Regions from separate parts of the Nocardioides sp. NPDC051685 genome, predicted to be linked through region 2. Evidence: riboswitches for the same ligand, from Rfam matches in the RefSeq annotation. Region 2 holds a riboswitch; the other holds the start of a gene.
The links. A riboswitch is a leader RNA that binds a small molecule or an ion and turns the genes downstream of it on or off. The one in region 2 is predicted to bind S-adenosylmethionine.
Positions count from the first base shown of each region.

Region 1: another riboswitch for S-adenosylmethionine. It lies ahead of thrC (threonine synthase); the one in region 2 lies ahead of ACIA03_RS27635 (aminotransferase class V-fold PLP-dependent enzyme).

Region 1 covers NZ_JBITCR010000001.1:288,246-294,516, reverse strand. The annotation lists gene lon (endopeptidase La) at 1-241, shown strand, start outside; gene ACIA03_RS01435 (isochorismatase family protein) at 310-861, shown strand; gene ACIA03_RS01430 (GlxA family transcriptional regulator) at 941-1,852, shown strand; SAM riboswitch class I at 1,934-2,071, shown strand; gene thrC (threonine synthase) at 2,083-3,354, shown strand; gene ACIA03_RS01420 (SGNH/GDSL hydrolase family protein) at 3,490-4,359, shown strand; gene ACIA03_RS01415 (adenosine deaminase) at 4,356-5,489, opposite strand; gene ACIA03_RS01410 (PotD/PotF family extracellular solute-binding protein) at 5,534-6,271, opposite strand, start outside.
Region 2 covers NZ_JBITCR010000015.1:85,577-91,847, reverse strand. The annotation lists gene leuS (leucine--tRNA ligase) at 1-945, opposite strand, end outside; gene ACIA03_RS27640 (biotin/lipoate A/B protein ligase family protein) at 1,528-2,583, opposite strand; gene ACIA03_RS27635 (aminotransferase class V-fold PLP-dependent enzyme) at 2,762-4,078, opposite strand; SAM riboswitch class IV at 4,136-4,249, opposite strand; gene ACIA03_RS27630 (transglycosylase domain-containing protein) at 4,325-6,271, opposite strand, start outside.

The sequences.
Region 1 (6,271 bases), on a different contig from region 2:
GCTCTCCGGCCGGGTGCTGCCCATCGGTGGCCTCAAGCAGAAGCTGCTCGCCGCTCAGCGGGCCGGTCTGACCGAGGTCTTCGTGCCGCAGCGCAACGAGCCCGACCTGGACGAGGTGCCCGACGACGTGAAGCAGGCGCTGAAGATCAACCTGGTGAGCGATGTCAGGGATGTCGTACGCGGCGCCCTGGCTCCCGCCCAGGGAGGTGCCACCACGCAGAACTCGGTGGCTGCTGCCTGACCGGATCGTTCCGGATGCTGCCCGCTTGATGCCTCGTGCATCGGGCGGGCAGCTCGCACACTGGAGGTATGAGCAACCGAGCCCTTCTCGTCATCGACATCCAGGAGTCCTTCCGCCGGCTGGACACCTGGGAGCAGACCCTCCACCCCGACATCGCCGAGCGCGCCGACCGGCTGGTGAGTCTCACGCGCGCCACCGGCGACCTCGTCGTCTGGGTGCTGCACACCGAGCCCGGCAGCGGCGGCGCCTTCGACCCTGACTCGGGTCACGTGCGCTACCTCGACGGGCTCAGCGGCCCGCAACCGGGCGATGTCGAGGTGCGCAAGACCTCGCACAACGCCTTCACCACGACCAACCTGCAGCAGATCCTGACCGAGCACGGGGTCACCGAGCTCGTGGTGTGCGGGATCCGCGCCGAGCAGTGCGTCGAGACCACCGCCCGGATCGGCTCCGACCTCGGCTACCGGGTGACCTATGTCGCCGACGCCGTCTCCACCGAGCCGCTGGGCGGGCTGTCGGCGGAGGAGATCGTGGAGCGTACGAAACTCGTGCTCAGCGGCCGGTTCGCCGAGATCGCGACGATCGCGGACCTGGAGGCTGTGGCAGCATCTGCGGCGTGAACGAGCGTCAGCGAGCGAACAATGTGTTCATCATGCCGTCACGCCCGTATCCTTTCTTCTCCTCAACGGGTGTGGCGGCATGAGCGCCGTCGTGTTCGTGCTGCTGCCCGGCGTACATCTTCTCGACCTCGCCGGGCCGGCACAGGCGTTCCACGCCGCGGGCAACCTGGGCCATCCCTACGACCTCACCTACGTCGCGGGCGCCGGGCCGGGGGAGGTGCTCTCGGCCCAGGGGCTGCCGCTGGCGGCCCGTGGAGAGTGGCCCGATCTCGACCCCGGCGACCTGCTCCTCGTGCCGGGCTGGAAGGCGGCGTACGACCTCGTCGCCGGTCCGCGGCTCACCCCCGAGACCGCCGAGCGCCTGCGTGCCCATCATGCGTCCGGGGGCGAGGTGGCGAGCGTCTGCGCCGGCGCCGACGCCCTGGGCCAGGCCGGTCTCCTCGACGGCCGGCTCTGCACCACCCACCACGATCTGCAGGACGCCCTGGCCAGGCGCTACCCGAAGGCCCGGGTGGTGCGTGACGTACTCTTCACCAGCGATGACCGGATCGTGACGTCGGCCGGCATCGCCAGCGGCATCGACCTGAGCCTGCACCTGCTGGCGATGCGCCACGGGCCCGCACTGGCGGCTCGGGTGGCCCGCGACATGGTCGTCTACGCGCGCCGTAACGGCGACCAGCCGCAGGAGAGCGTCCTGCTGCGCCACCGGAACCATCTCGACGACACCGTCCACCATGTGCAGGACGTCATCGACGCCCGGTTCGCCGAGCCGCTCCCGCTCACCGGCCTGGCCGAGGGTGCGGGTGTCAGCGAGCGCACCCTCACCCGCGCCTTCGTACGCGCGACCGGTCTCACCCCGCTCCGCTACCAGCAGGCGCTACGCCGTGAGCGTGCCGACCACCTGCTCGCCGCCGGGAGCACGATGGAATCGGCGGCCCGGGCGGTGGGCTTCGACGATGCCCGGATGCTGCGCCGTCTTCGCGCGCGCTGAATTGTCCACATAGCGGACAGTTGGTCCACGGAATGGAACCCGGGTGTGTTGGGCACCGGATACCTGCCGTACGATCGCAACTGCTCATCGAGAGGGACTGAGGGAACGGCCCAGTGAAGTCCCGGCAACCGCCACGAGCCTCCTCCCACCTGTGGGCGGGTCGTGGAAAAGGTGCTAATTCCGGCCCGAGCGCGAGGGACGCGACGGGGAAGATGAGGAGGAGGTTTCTCATGAGCGCTGTGACAACGGAGACGAAGGGTCTGCGCGAGGGTGCTTTCGGCAACGCGTCGGCGCTGTCGTGCCGGGAGTGCGGCAACCAGATCGACCTCGGTCCGCACTACGCCTGTCCGGAGTGTTTCGGGCCACTGGAGGTGGCCTATGACTTCCCGGCCGTGACCCGCGAGGAGATCGAGGCCGGACCCCGCAACATCTGGCGCTACAAGGCGCTGCTGCCGGTGCCCGACGACATCGAGCAGAGCCCCAACACCGAGCCCGGCTTCACCCGGCTCCTTGATGCGAAGAACCTCGCCAAGGAGCTCGGCATCGAGAAGATCTGGGTGAAGGACGACTCGACCAACCCGACCAACTCGTTCAAGGACCGCGTCGTCGCCTGCGCCCTGAGCGCCGCCCGCGAGCTCGACGCCAAGGTCTTCGCCTGCCCCTCGACCGGCAACCTGGCCAACGCCGTGGCCGCCGCCGGTGCCCGCGCCGGGATCCCGACCGCGGTCTTCATCCCCAGCAACCTCGAGCAGCCCAAGCAGGTCAACTCGGCCGTCTTCACCGACAACCTGATCGCCGTCGACGGCAACTACGACGACGTCAACAAGCTCGCCCAGGAGATCGCCGCGGAAGAGGACGGCTGGGCGTTCGTGAACGTCAACGTACGTCCCTTCTACGCCGAGGGCTCCAAGACCCTCGGCTTCGAGATCGCCGAGCAGCTCGGCTGGCGCCTGCCCGACCAGATCGTCATCCCGGTGGCTTCCGGATCCCAGCTGACCAAGGTCGACAAGGCTTTCAAGGAGCTGATCAAGCTCGGTCTGGTCGAGGAGAAGCCCTACCGGATCTTCGGCGCCCAGGCGACCGGCTGCAACCCGGTCGCGACCGCGTTCAAGGCCGGCGTCGACGCCATCCGCCCGGTCAAGCCCGACACCATCGCCAAGTCGCTGGCCATCGGCAACCCGGCCGACGGCATCTACGTCCTCGACGCCACCCGCTCCTCCGGCGGCGCCGTCGAGGAGGTCACCGACGACGAGATCCGCGCGGCGATCGTGCTCTTGGCCCGCACCGAGGGCATCTTCACCGAGACCGCCGGCGGCACCACCCTCGCGGTGACCAAGAAGCTCGTCGAGACCGGCGCCCTGGACCCGAGCCTGGAGACGGTGATCATCAACACCGGCCACGGCCTCAAGACGCTCGACGCGGTCAGCGGCATCGTCGGACCCCGCGCCACCATCGCCCCCAACTACGACGCCTTCGAGGAAGCCGGGCTCTCGCAGGCGTAGGGCTGTGGATGTTCGTCCAGGTATGTAGCCGAACCGTCGCTTCCCACGCGGAACTCCGCGAGGGAAGCGACGGTTTCTCTGCATACCTAGACGAACCAACCGCCCGTTCACCATCGTGCGCTACACATGAGGAATGTGAGCGCTGCGAAGACGAGTGAAGAGGCCCGATGGCTGGGCGTGGTTGCCGCCACGGCGGGCGTCGCAGGGGCCGTCGGGGTCGTGGGGGCGGCGGCCGGTGCCGGGTTCGTGACGTTGCTGAAGAGACAGGCAGCGCACGCCCGCGACGTGATCGGCAAGCCCCTCGGTGAGGAGGCGATCGACGCCGACAAGGTCTACAAGAAGACCTACGGAGGTACGCCGGTCCAGCTCCTCATCCTCGGTGACTCGATCGCCGCCGGGCTGGGCGCGGAGACCAGGGGCGGCACCCTCGGCGCCCGGCTGGCCAAGGGCACGGCCAAGGCGCTGCAGCGACCGGTGCGGCTGCGTACGGCTGCCGTGGTCGGGGCCGAGACCTCGATGGTCCCCGCGCAGCTCGACTCCTTGCCGAAGAGCTATCGGCCCGATGTCGCGGTGGTCATCGTCGGCGGCAACGACGTCACCCACCGGGTGCCGCAGAAGGACTCCACCCGGGTGCTGGGGGAGGTCATCGACGCGCTGCGCGAGCGTGGCGCCGAGGTCGTCGTCGGGACCTGCCCGGACGTCGGCGCGGTCCGGCCGCTGCCGCAGCCGCTGCGCTCGCTCGGCCGCAGGATCGCCAAGCAGCTCGCCGAGGGCCAGCGGGAGACCGCGCTGGCCAAGGGCGCCCACGTCGTCTCGCTCTCCGACGTGGTCGGCCCGTTCTTCATCACGAACCCCGACGAGATGTTCGCGATCGACCACTTCCACCCCAGCGCCATGGGCTACAAGCGCACCGCCAAGGCGATGCTGCCCTCCGTCCTCGCCGCCCTCGGGCACGTCGAGCGGGTCCCGTTCGGCCACCACATGCCCGAGCATGTGGTGCCCTAGCCTGTTGAGATCCCGAGGTCCGCGGGGAACAGCTCGGTCTCGAGGTCTGCCAGCTCGCGTTCGAAACGGGTGCGGACCGCTGCCTTCCGGTCGGCGGGCAGCCAGCTCGCGTCGATGCCGGCCAGGGACATCGCGCGAAGCCGCCGGCGCGTCACGCCGAGGTCGTCCGCGAGGATCCGGTACTCGTCCGCGAGCGTCGTGGGGAACATGCCCGGATCGTCGGAGGCGGGGATGACGTTCAGGCCGGCCTCGAGCATGGCGCCGATCGATGCCCGCCGCCACGGACGCCAGGAGCGGCGCGAAGTGGTCGAGATCACGGTGAACGGCACCTGCTCGTCGCGCAGCCGCGCCACCACCTCGTCGTCCTCCAGGACGAAGTAGCCGTGGTCGATCCGGTCGCAGCCGAGCGTGTCGAGGCAGGTGATGGTGTTCGCCGCGACCGGCGCATGCTCGGAGGAGTGCGCGGTCCGGTGCAGGCCCGCGTCGCCGGCGAGGCGGTACGCGGCCTCGAATCGTTCCGGCGGACCCGCCGTCTCGAGATTGTCCAGGCCGATGCCCACGACGTACTCGTGCGGGTGATCGACCACGGTGCGCACTCGGGCCAGGGCCTCCTCGTCCGTCCGGCTGCGGTCGATCGCGGCCAGCAGAACGCCGGTCATCCCGAAGTCCCGCTCGGCCATTCGGATGCCCTCGGCGTACGCCTCGACCGCTCCCGCGTAGCCCAGCTGCCGCAGGTGCTCCGGCAGGGCGTCGAAGGAGAGCTCGAGGTGCCGGGTGGCGCTCGTCCGGTGGGCGGCCTCGAAGGCCTCGTACACGATGCGGGTGAGGTCCTCGGGCGTACGGAGCACGTCCAGGACCCACTTCGACGCCTGGAACAGCGAGTAGGAGACGTCTGGCTCGTCGGCGGAGCGGCCCTCCGGCACCGGGATCCGCCTGCCGCGGTAGAGAGCCGGGTCCGGTGGGAGCGAGTTGATGTCGGCGTAGATCTGCTCGGGAGTGTCGGGCAGCTCCAGCCGCTCGCGTCGCGCCAGCTCGGCGAAGGTGGAGGCGCGCACGGTGCCGATGAGGTGGCAGTGCAGGTCCGCCTTCGGCATGCGGGCGATGTACTCGCTCAGGTTCTCGGTGCTCATCGTCTCTTTCGTCAGTGCTGGTGGTGACCGGGCCCAAGAAGGTCTCAGCCGGCCGTGACCTCGCGGGCGAAGCGCTCGACGAGCTCGTCACGCTCGGGCACGACCTCAGCCGGGTCGAGCGTCTGGTAGCCCGCGGCCAGCGGGTCCGCGGGGATGTCGCCGAGGACCGCGGTGGTGCTGGCGGGGATCTTCGCCTCGGGGTTCACGGGCAGGTCGCCGACGAGCTCGGCCGCCGCCGTCTGTGCCTCGGCGCTCAGCATGTAGTCGATGAACTGCTTGGCTCCGTCCTCGTTCGGCGCCCCCGCGGGGATCACCGCGTGGTTCGTCGTCATGTACGCGCCGCTCGCGGGCTGGGCGAACGCGAACGAGTCGTCGTTCTCGGCGAGGCCGATCGCGAAGCCGCTCAGCGAGTTGGCCGCGACGATCTCGCCCTGGGTGAGCAGGTTCGTGACCTCCGTCGACGACGTGTAGAACTGCAGGACGTTCGGGGACCAGCCGGCGAGCTCTCCGAGCGCCGCGTCGATGTCGTACGGCCCGTCACCGTAGGTCTCGCCGACACCTGCGACGAGCAGTTGCCCCGACGACGTCGAGATGTCAGGCAGCGCCACCCGCCCGGCGAGGTCCTTGTCGGCGTAGAGCGACCAGTCGGCGGCCGCCTCGGCAGTCAGCTTGTCGGTGTCGTAGAGCGTGCCGTTGAGCTGGTACGCGTACGCCGGGCCGGCGTAGGCGCCCTCCGTGCCGAGCTGAGCGACGTCGTCGATCGCGGGTACGTCGTCCGCGTC
Region 2 (6,271 bases):
GACACCGGTCTTGGGACGGTCGGTCGCCAGCCGGTCGATGTCGGAGGCCTTGCGTACGTCCTCCAGGTAGGCCTCCAGCGCAGCCGCCCGCTCCGGCGCCACGATCTCGGCAGCCAGTTCCGCATCGGCGGCCACGACCATGAAGGTCGCGCCGTACAGCGTGTCGGGGCGGGTGGTGAACACGGTCACCTTGCGCGTCTCACCCGAGGTCAGCGAGATCTCGAAGTCGACGTGCGCACCCTCGGACCGGCCGATCCAGTTGCGCTGCATGTTGACGACCTTGCCGATCCAGGTGTCCTGCAGCTTGTCCAGGCCGTTGTACAGCTCCTCGGCATAGGCAGTCGTGCGGAAGTACCACTGCGTCAGGTCACGCTTGGTGACCGTCGCGCCGCAGCGCTCGCACTCGCCGTTGACGACCTGCTCGTTGGCCAGCACGGTCTGGTCGTTGGGGCACCAGTTGACCGGGGACTTCTTGCGGTAGGCCAGGCCCGCCTCGTACAGCTTCAGGAAGATCCACTGCGTCCACTTGTAGTACTCCGGGTCGGAGGTGTGCAGCCGCCGCGACCAGTCGAAGGAGATGCCGTAGCGCTTGAACGACTCCGCCTGGGTCTCGATGTTGGCGTAGGTCCAGCCGGCGGGGTTCTCGTTGCGCTTGATCGCGGCGTTCTCGGCGGGCAGGCCGAAGGAGTCCCAGCCGATCGGGTTCAGGACGTCATAGCCCTTCAGCCACCAGTAACGAGCCAGCACGTCGTGCAGCGCGGTGACCTCGGCGTGGCCCATGTGCAGGTCGCCCGAGGGGTAGGGGAACATCGTGAGCGCGTAGCGCTTCTCGGCGCCCTCGCGCTGGCCCGCCTTGAACGGCTCCAGCTTCTCCCAGATGGGGCGCCACTTGTCCTGCAGCTCCACGACGTCGTACGTCGCCTGCTCGGTCTGCTCCTGCGTCATTGGTCTTTCGTCCTTGTCGATGTTCGTGCGTCAAGACTGCTTCTGGAACAAAGCTCTACAAATGAGAACGGCCCCTCACATGGAGGGGTAGCCGCGTGACCGGGGTGTGTCCCTCAGGGTCAGCGCGGCTGCCTAAGAAGCAGGACAGACATCTGCATGTGTCCAGGGTAGCCGACCACCGCCGCCATCGTCATTCGCAGCCCCGCTCATACTCCCGCGCCAGGCCCCGGTGACAGGGTCGAAGGCCTCTAGAAAGGCACTTTCGATACTCCATGAGTTCTGCCCTGCGGATCGACCGACAGAAAATATGGCCAGAGGGGCCTTCACCTATTGCGACGGCAAGTTCGAGCGTGCCAAACTGGCGACGCTCCGCTGCTCGTGATGTCGGTCGTGAATGAGGACCCCCCCATCTCATCCAAGGAACGCTCCGAGCAGCGGAGTCCAAATCTTTGAGGCCCGGCGACGAAGTCGCCGGGCCTCAAACCGATTTGGAGATCGAGCGAGCGCAGCGGCTGAGCGGCGAAGCCGCGAGGGCGCGAAGCGGGTCGAGATCCAGTCGCGTACACGGAGCCAGCACCACACCTACGGCACCCTGGTGACCCATTCCCGCGTGCCGTGCTTGCTCCCGACCAGCGCTGCCGCCTCGTCGATCGTGGCCTGATCGAGGCCGGCGTACGCCGCTCCGAAGCTCTGCTCGAACTCGGCCAGCAGCGCGGCGATGACCTTGTCGCGGCCCAGCCCGGTCTGCGAACGGATCGGGTCGACGCGCTTGGCAGCACTGCTGGTGCCCTTGTCGGACATCTTCTCCCGGCCGATCCGGAGCACCTCGAGCATCTTGTCGGCGTCGATGTCGTAGGCCATCGTGACGTGGTGCAGGACGCCGCCCGGGATCCGCTTCTGGGCGGCCCCGGCGATCTTGCCGACCGGCGAGGCGATGTCGTTCAGGCCGGCGTAGGCGGCCTCGATGCCGACGCTGCGCAGGCCGCGCAGCACCCACTCGTCGAGGAAGGCATAGGACTCCTGGAAGGACATCCCGGCCACGAGCGTGTCGGGCACGGCGAGGCTGTAGGTGATCGTGTTGCCCGGCTCGATGAACATCGCGCCGCCACCGGAGATGCGGCGTACGACCTCGATGCCGTGACGCTCGGCGGCGACCGCGTCGACCTCGTTGGAAAGCGACTGGTAGCTGCCGATCACGACCGCGCTGCTGGCCCAGTCCCAGAACCTCAGGTTCGGGGCACGGCGGCCCTCGGCGACCTGACGGACGATGACCTCGTCGAGGGCCATCTGCATCGTCGGCGACAGCGGCCCGGTCTCGACGATCTCGAGGTCGAGGTCGTCCCACGTCGTGGCCCGGCCGAGCGCCCGCAGCACCGTCAGGGCGATGTCGCGGGTGCCGAAGCCGACCAGCTCGGCGTCACGGGCGGCGGCGTCGAGGGACGCGGTCAGCTCGTCGAGGGACGCGTCGGCCGGCTGTCCCTCCAGCGCCGCGGTCAGCCACCCCAGCGCCTCGTCGGGTTCCAGGAAGAAGTCGCCCGAGAGGACGACATCGATGATCGTGTCGGCGGAGACCGTCGCGTCGACGACGACCAGCTTGCCGCCGCGTACCTTCCGCTCGCCATGCACTCGTTCACTCACAGTCTCTCAACACCGCGAACGCGGCGATTCATCCCGCCGAGGCGTCACCCGCGTCGGCCGAGACGTCTCTCCCGTCGGCCGACACGTCACTCCGGTCGGCCGACACGTCAACCTCTGCCAAGTCGGCCGACCTAGCTGACGTCTCGGCCGACCTAGCTGACGCCTCGGCAGGGTTTCTTCAGACGGCGGCGCAGGAGCCGGCGGTGTCGGCCAGGCGGGTGAGACCGGCCGGCCCGACCAGGGGCCGGGGGTCCTCGGCGAGCGTCCAGGCACCGTCGACGAGGACGTAGTCGCCCCGGACGTCACCCGCGAGAAGAGCCCGTACGCCGGCCACCAGCCGGTCCACGTCGGCGACCGAGGTCCCGATGCCGATGCTCGCGCGGACCGCGCCGCCGGACAGCCCGAGACGCTTGAGGAGCGGCTGGGCGCAGAAGCGGCCGTCGCGTACGCCCAGGCCGTGCTCGGCCGAGAGGTAGGCCGCGACCCGGCCGGGGTCGATGCCGTCGACGGTGAAGGTGACCACGCCGACGGGCTCGTCGGAGTCGGGCCACAACCGGATGACCTCGACCCCGTCGAGCGTGGACAGGCCGGCCACGAGGCGCCCCCTCAGCGACGCCTCGTGGCGGTCCAGCTCGGCGGCCGGAAGGCCGCCGAGAGTCGTGCACGCCGCGGCCAGGGCGGCGGCGCCGATGACGTTGGGCGAGCCGCCCTCGTGACGTGCGGGGGCGGGCTGCCAAGTCGCCTCGCCCACCTCGACGTCATCGACCGCCCCTCCCCCGGCGAGATAGGGGGTGCCGACGTCGAGCCAGTCGCGTCGCCCGACTAGGGCGCCGGCGCCGTAGGGCGCGTAGAGCTTGTGGCCGGAGAAGGCGACGTAGTCGGCGCCGGTCGCGGCCAGCGAGAAGTGCCGGTGGGCGAGCAGCTGGGCGCCGTCGACGAGGACCCGGGCGCCGTGGGCGTGGGCCAGGGTGACGATCTCGCCGATCGGCAGCGCCTCGCCGGTGACGTTGGAGGCTCCGGTGACGGCCACCAGCGCAAACCCGCCGCGGGCCAGCTCGGCGGCGAGGGCCTCGATGGTGCCGGCCAGGGTGTCGCGGCCGGCGATCGCGGTGACGCCCGCCTCGACGCGGTGCCACGGGAGCAGGTTGGCGTGGTGCTCGATGTCGAGGACGAGCACGCGCCCGGGTACGCAGCCGGCCAGCAGGTTCACCGCGTCGGTGGTGTTGCGGGTGATGACGGTGACGTCGTCCTCGCGCGCCCCCACATACGCACCGATCGTCGCCCGCGACTCCTCGTAGAGGGCGGTCGAGACCCGGGACAGGTAGCCGGCGCCGCGGTGCACCGAGGCGTACCAGGGCAGGACCTCGGCCACCCGGTCGGCCACGCTCTGCAGCGCCGGCGCCGACGCGGCGACATCGAGGTTGGCGTACGTCGTGGTCGTGCCGTCCAGCAGCGGGACCTGGGTGTTCGAGCCGACGAGCGGAAGCAGGGACATGGGGGCATCCTTCACAGGATCATGGCTCCCCAGGGCCGCACCACGGCTGCCCGGCGAAGCACGCGCTTGCCCGCGCCACCTCGGCGAGGGCCTGGTCGTCACCCGGAGCACCCCACCGCGTGGGAGGGTTGCCCGCCAGCAAGCCGGGGCTTCGCGCTGGCAGTCGTGACCTTCGCCGAACGATGCTGCCCGAGGCCGTCCGCGCTCACCAACTCGTCGTCTCAATAGGTGGGCGACGATCTCAGATCACGGACGCCCTTCCCAGGGATTGCCGCCACCGTTGCCCTTGTCGTCACAGGCACCGAAAAACTCCGCGATGGGGTCGCACTTCTCGCCCTTGTCCTCCGGCGGTGCGGGCGGCGCGATCAGCTGCTTCTCGTGACCGGGCTCCGGGTCCTGGCCGTCGACGTAGACCGGCTCCGGGAAGTTCTCGACCTCCTTGCCCTCCATGGCCTTGGCCATGATGGCCGCCCAGGTCTCGGTGGGATAGTCGGCGCCGAAGTAGGACGGCATCCAGCCGCCGTCGAGCCTCCCCTCGCCGTTGCCGCGCGAGTAGCGGACCGCGGTGGCGATCTGCGGGGTGAACCCGACGAACCAGGACGAGCAGACGTACTGCTCGTTGGTGCACGTGCCGGTGCCGGTCTTGCCGGCCACCGGCCGGCCGATGCTCTGGGCCTTCTGGCCCGAGCCGCTCTGCACCACACCCTGCATCGCGTACGTCACGTCGGCGGCGATGTCCTCGGAGATCGCGTGCCGGGCGTGCTTGCGGCCGTTCCAGCTGTAGAGGACGTTGCCGGCACGGTCGCGGACCTTCTTCACCACGTGCACGTCGTGGCGGTAGCCGCCGTCGGCAATCGTGGCGTAGGCGTTGGCCATGTTGATCGGGCTGACGTTGGCGCCACCCAGGGCGATCCGGTCGTCCTGGTCGGTGAGGTAGCCGGACGTGCTCGGAATGCCCGGATACTTCGGGGTGGCCTTGTCCGGCGTCAAGCCCGCCTCGAGCGCGGTCTCGTAGATCGCCTTGCGGCCCTCCTCGGGGCCGCCCATCGACTCGGTCATGTCGATGTAGGCCGTGTTCACGGACTGCTCCAGTGCCTTGAGCATGGTGATGTGCTCGCCGTAGTCGGTCCCGTCGGCGACGCCGGCCTGCTCCCCCTCGTTGACGACCTGGGACCCGGTGTAGGTCGTGAACGGCGAGTCGCCCGCCCACGTCGACTCGAGCGAGTAGCCCTTCGCGATCGCCGCCGCAGTGGCGAAGACCTTCATCGTCGACCCGGCGTGGCCACCGGTCGCGGCCCAGTTGTGCTGGCTGTCGAGATAGTCCTGGCCGCCGTAGAAACCGAGCAGGGCGCCGGACGCGACGTCGACCGAGGCGGTCGCGACGTGCAGGGCGTTCTTCTGGTCGGGGTCGTCCTTGACGTACGCCTTCCGGTTCTTCGGCTTCACCGTCTTGGCGGCCGTGGCCGACGCCGTCATCACCTTCGGCGAGAGCGTCGCGGTGATCCGGAGGCCACCGCTGTCGATCTTCTCCTCGGTGAACAGCGGCTTGCCGTCGGCGCCCTTCAGGCCGAGCAGCTCGGCCTTGATCATGGTGAGCGCGTGGCCGCGCTGACCGCCGAGCCGGCTCGGCACCGTCTTCGCGGGGAACTTCGGCAGCGCGTCCTTCACCTTGTCGGCGTCGGCCTGCTTCAGGTAGCCGAGGTCGACCATGCCGGAGAGGACGTACTGGTAGCGGCCGAGCAGCTCCTTCTCACCCCGGAAGGTCGAGCTGGCCGGGTCGAAGCCGCTCGGGTTGTTGAGGATCGCGGCGAGCGCCGCGGCCTGCTGGAGCGAGAGATCCTTGGCGGGCTTGGCGAAGTAGGCCTTCGCGGCCGCCTCGATGCCATAGGCACCGCGATGGAAGTAGATCGTGTTGAGGTAGTCGGTGAGGATCTGGTCCTTGCTCTTCTGCCGGGTCAGCTTCAGGGCGATGACCGCTTCCTTCAGCTTGCGCGAGTAGGACCGCTCGGAGTTGAGGTAGTAGTTCTTGACGTACTGCTGGGTGATCGTGGATGCGCCCCCGGCGGTGCCCTCGGTGGTGTTGGAGAACGCGGCCCGCACGATGCCCTTGAGGTCGACGCCGCTGTTCTCGTAGAAGGTGCGGTCCTCGGCTGCGACCACGGCGTGCTTGACCAGCTCCGGGATCTCGTCGGC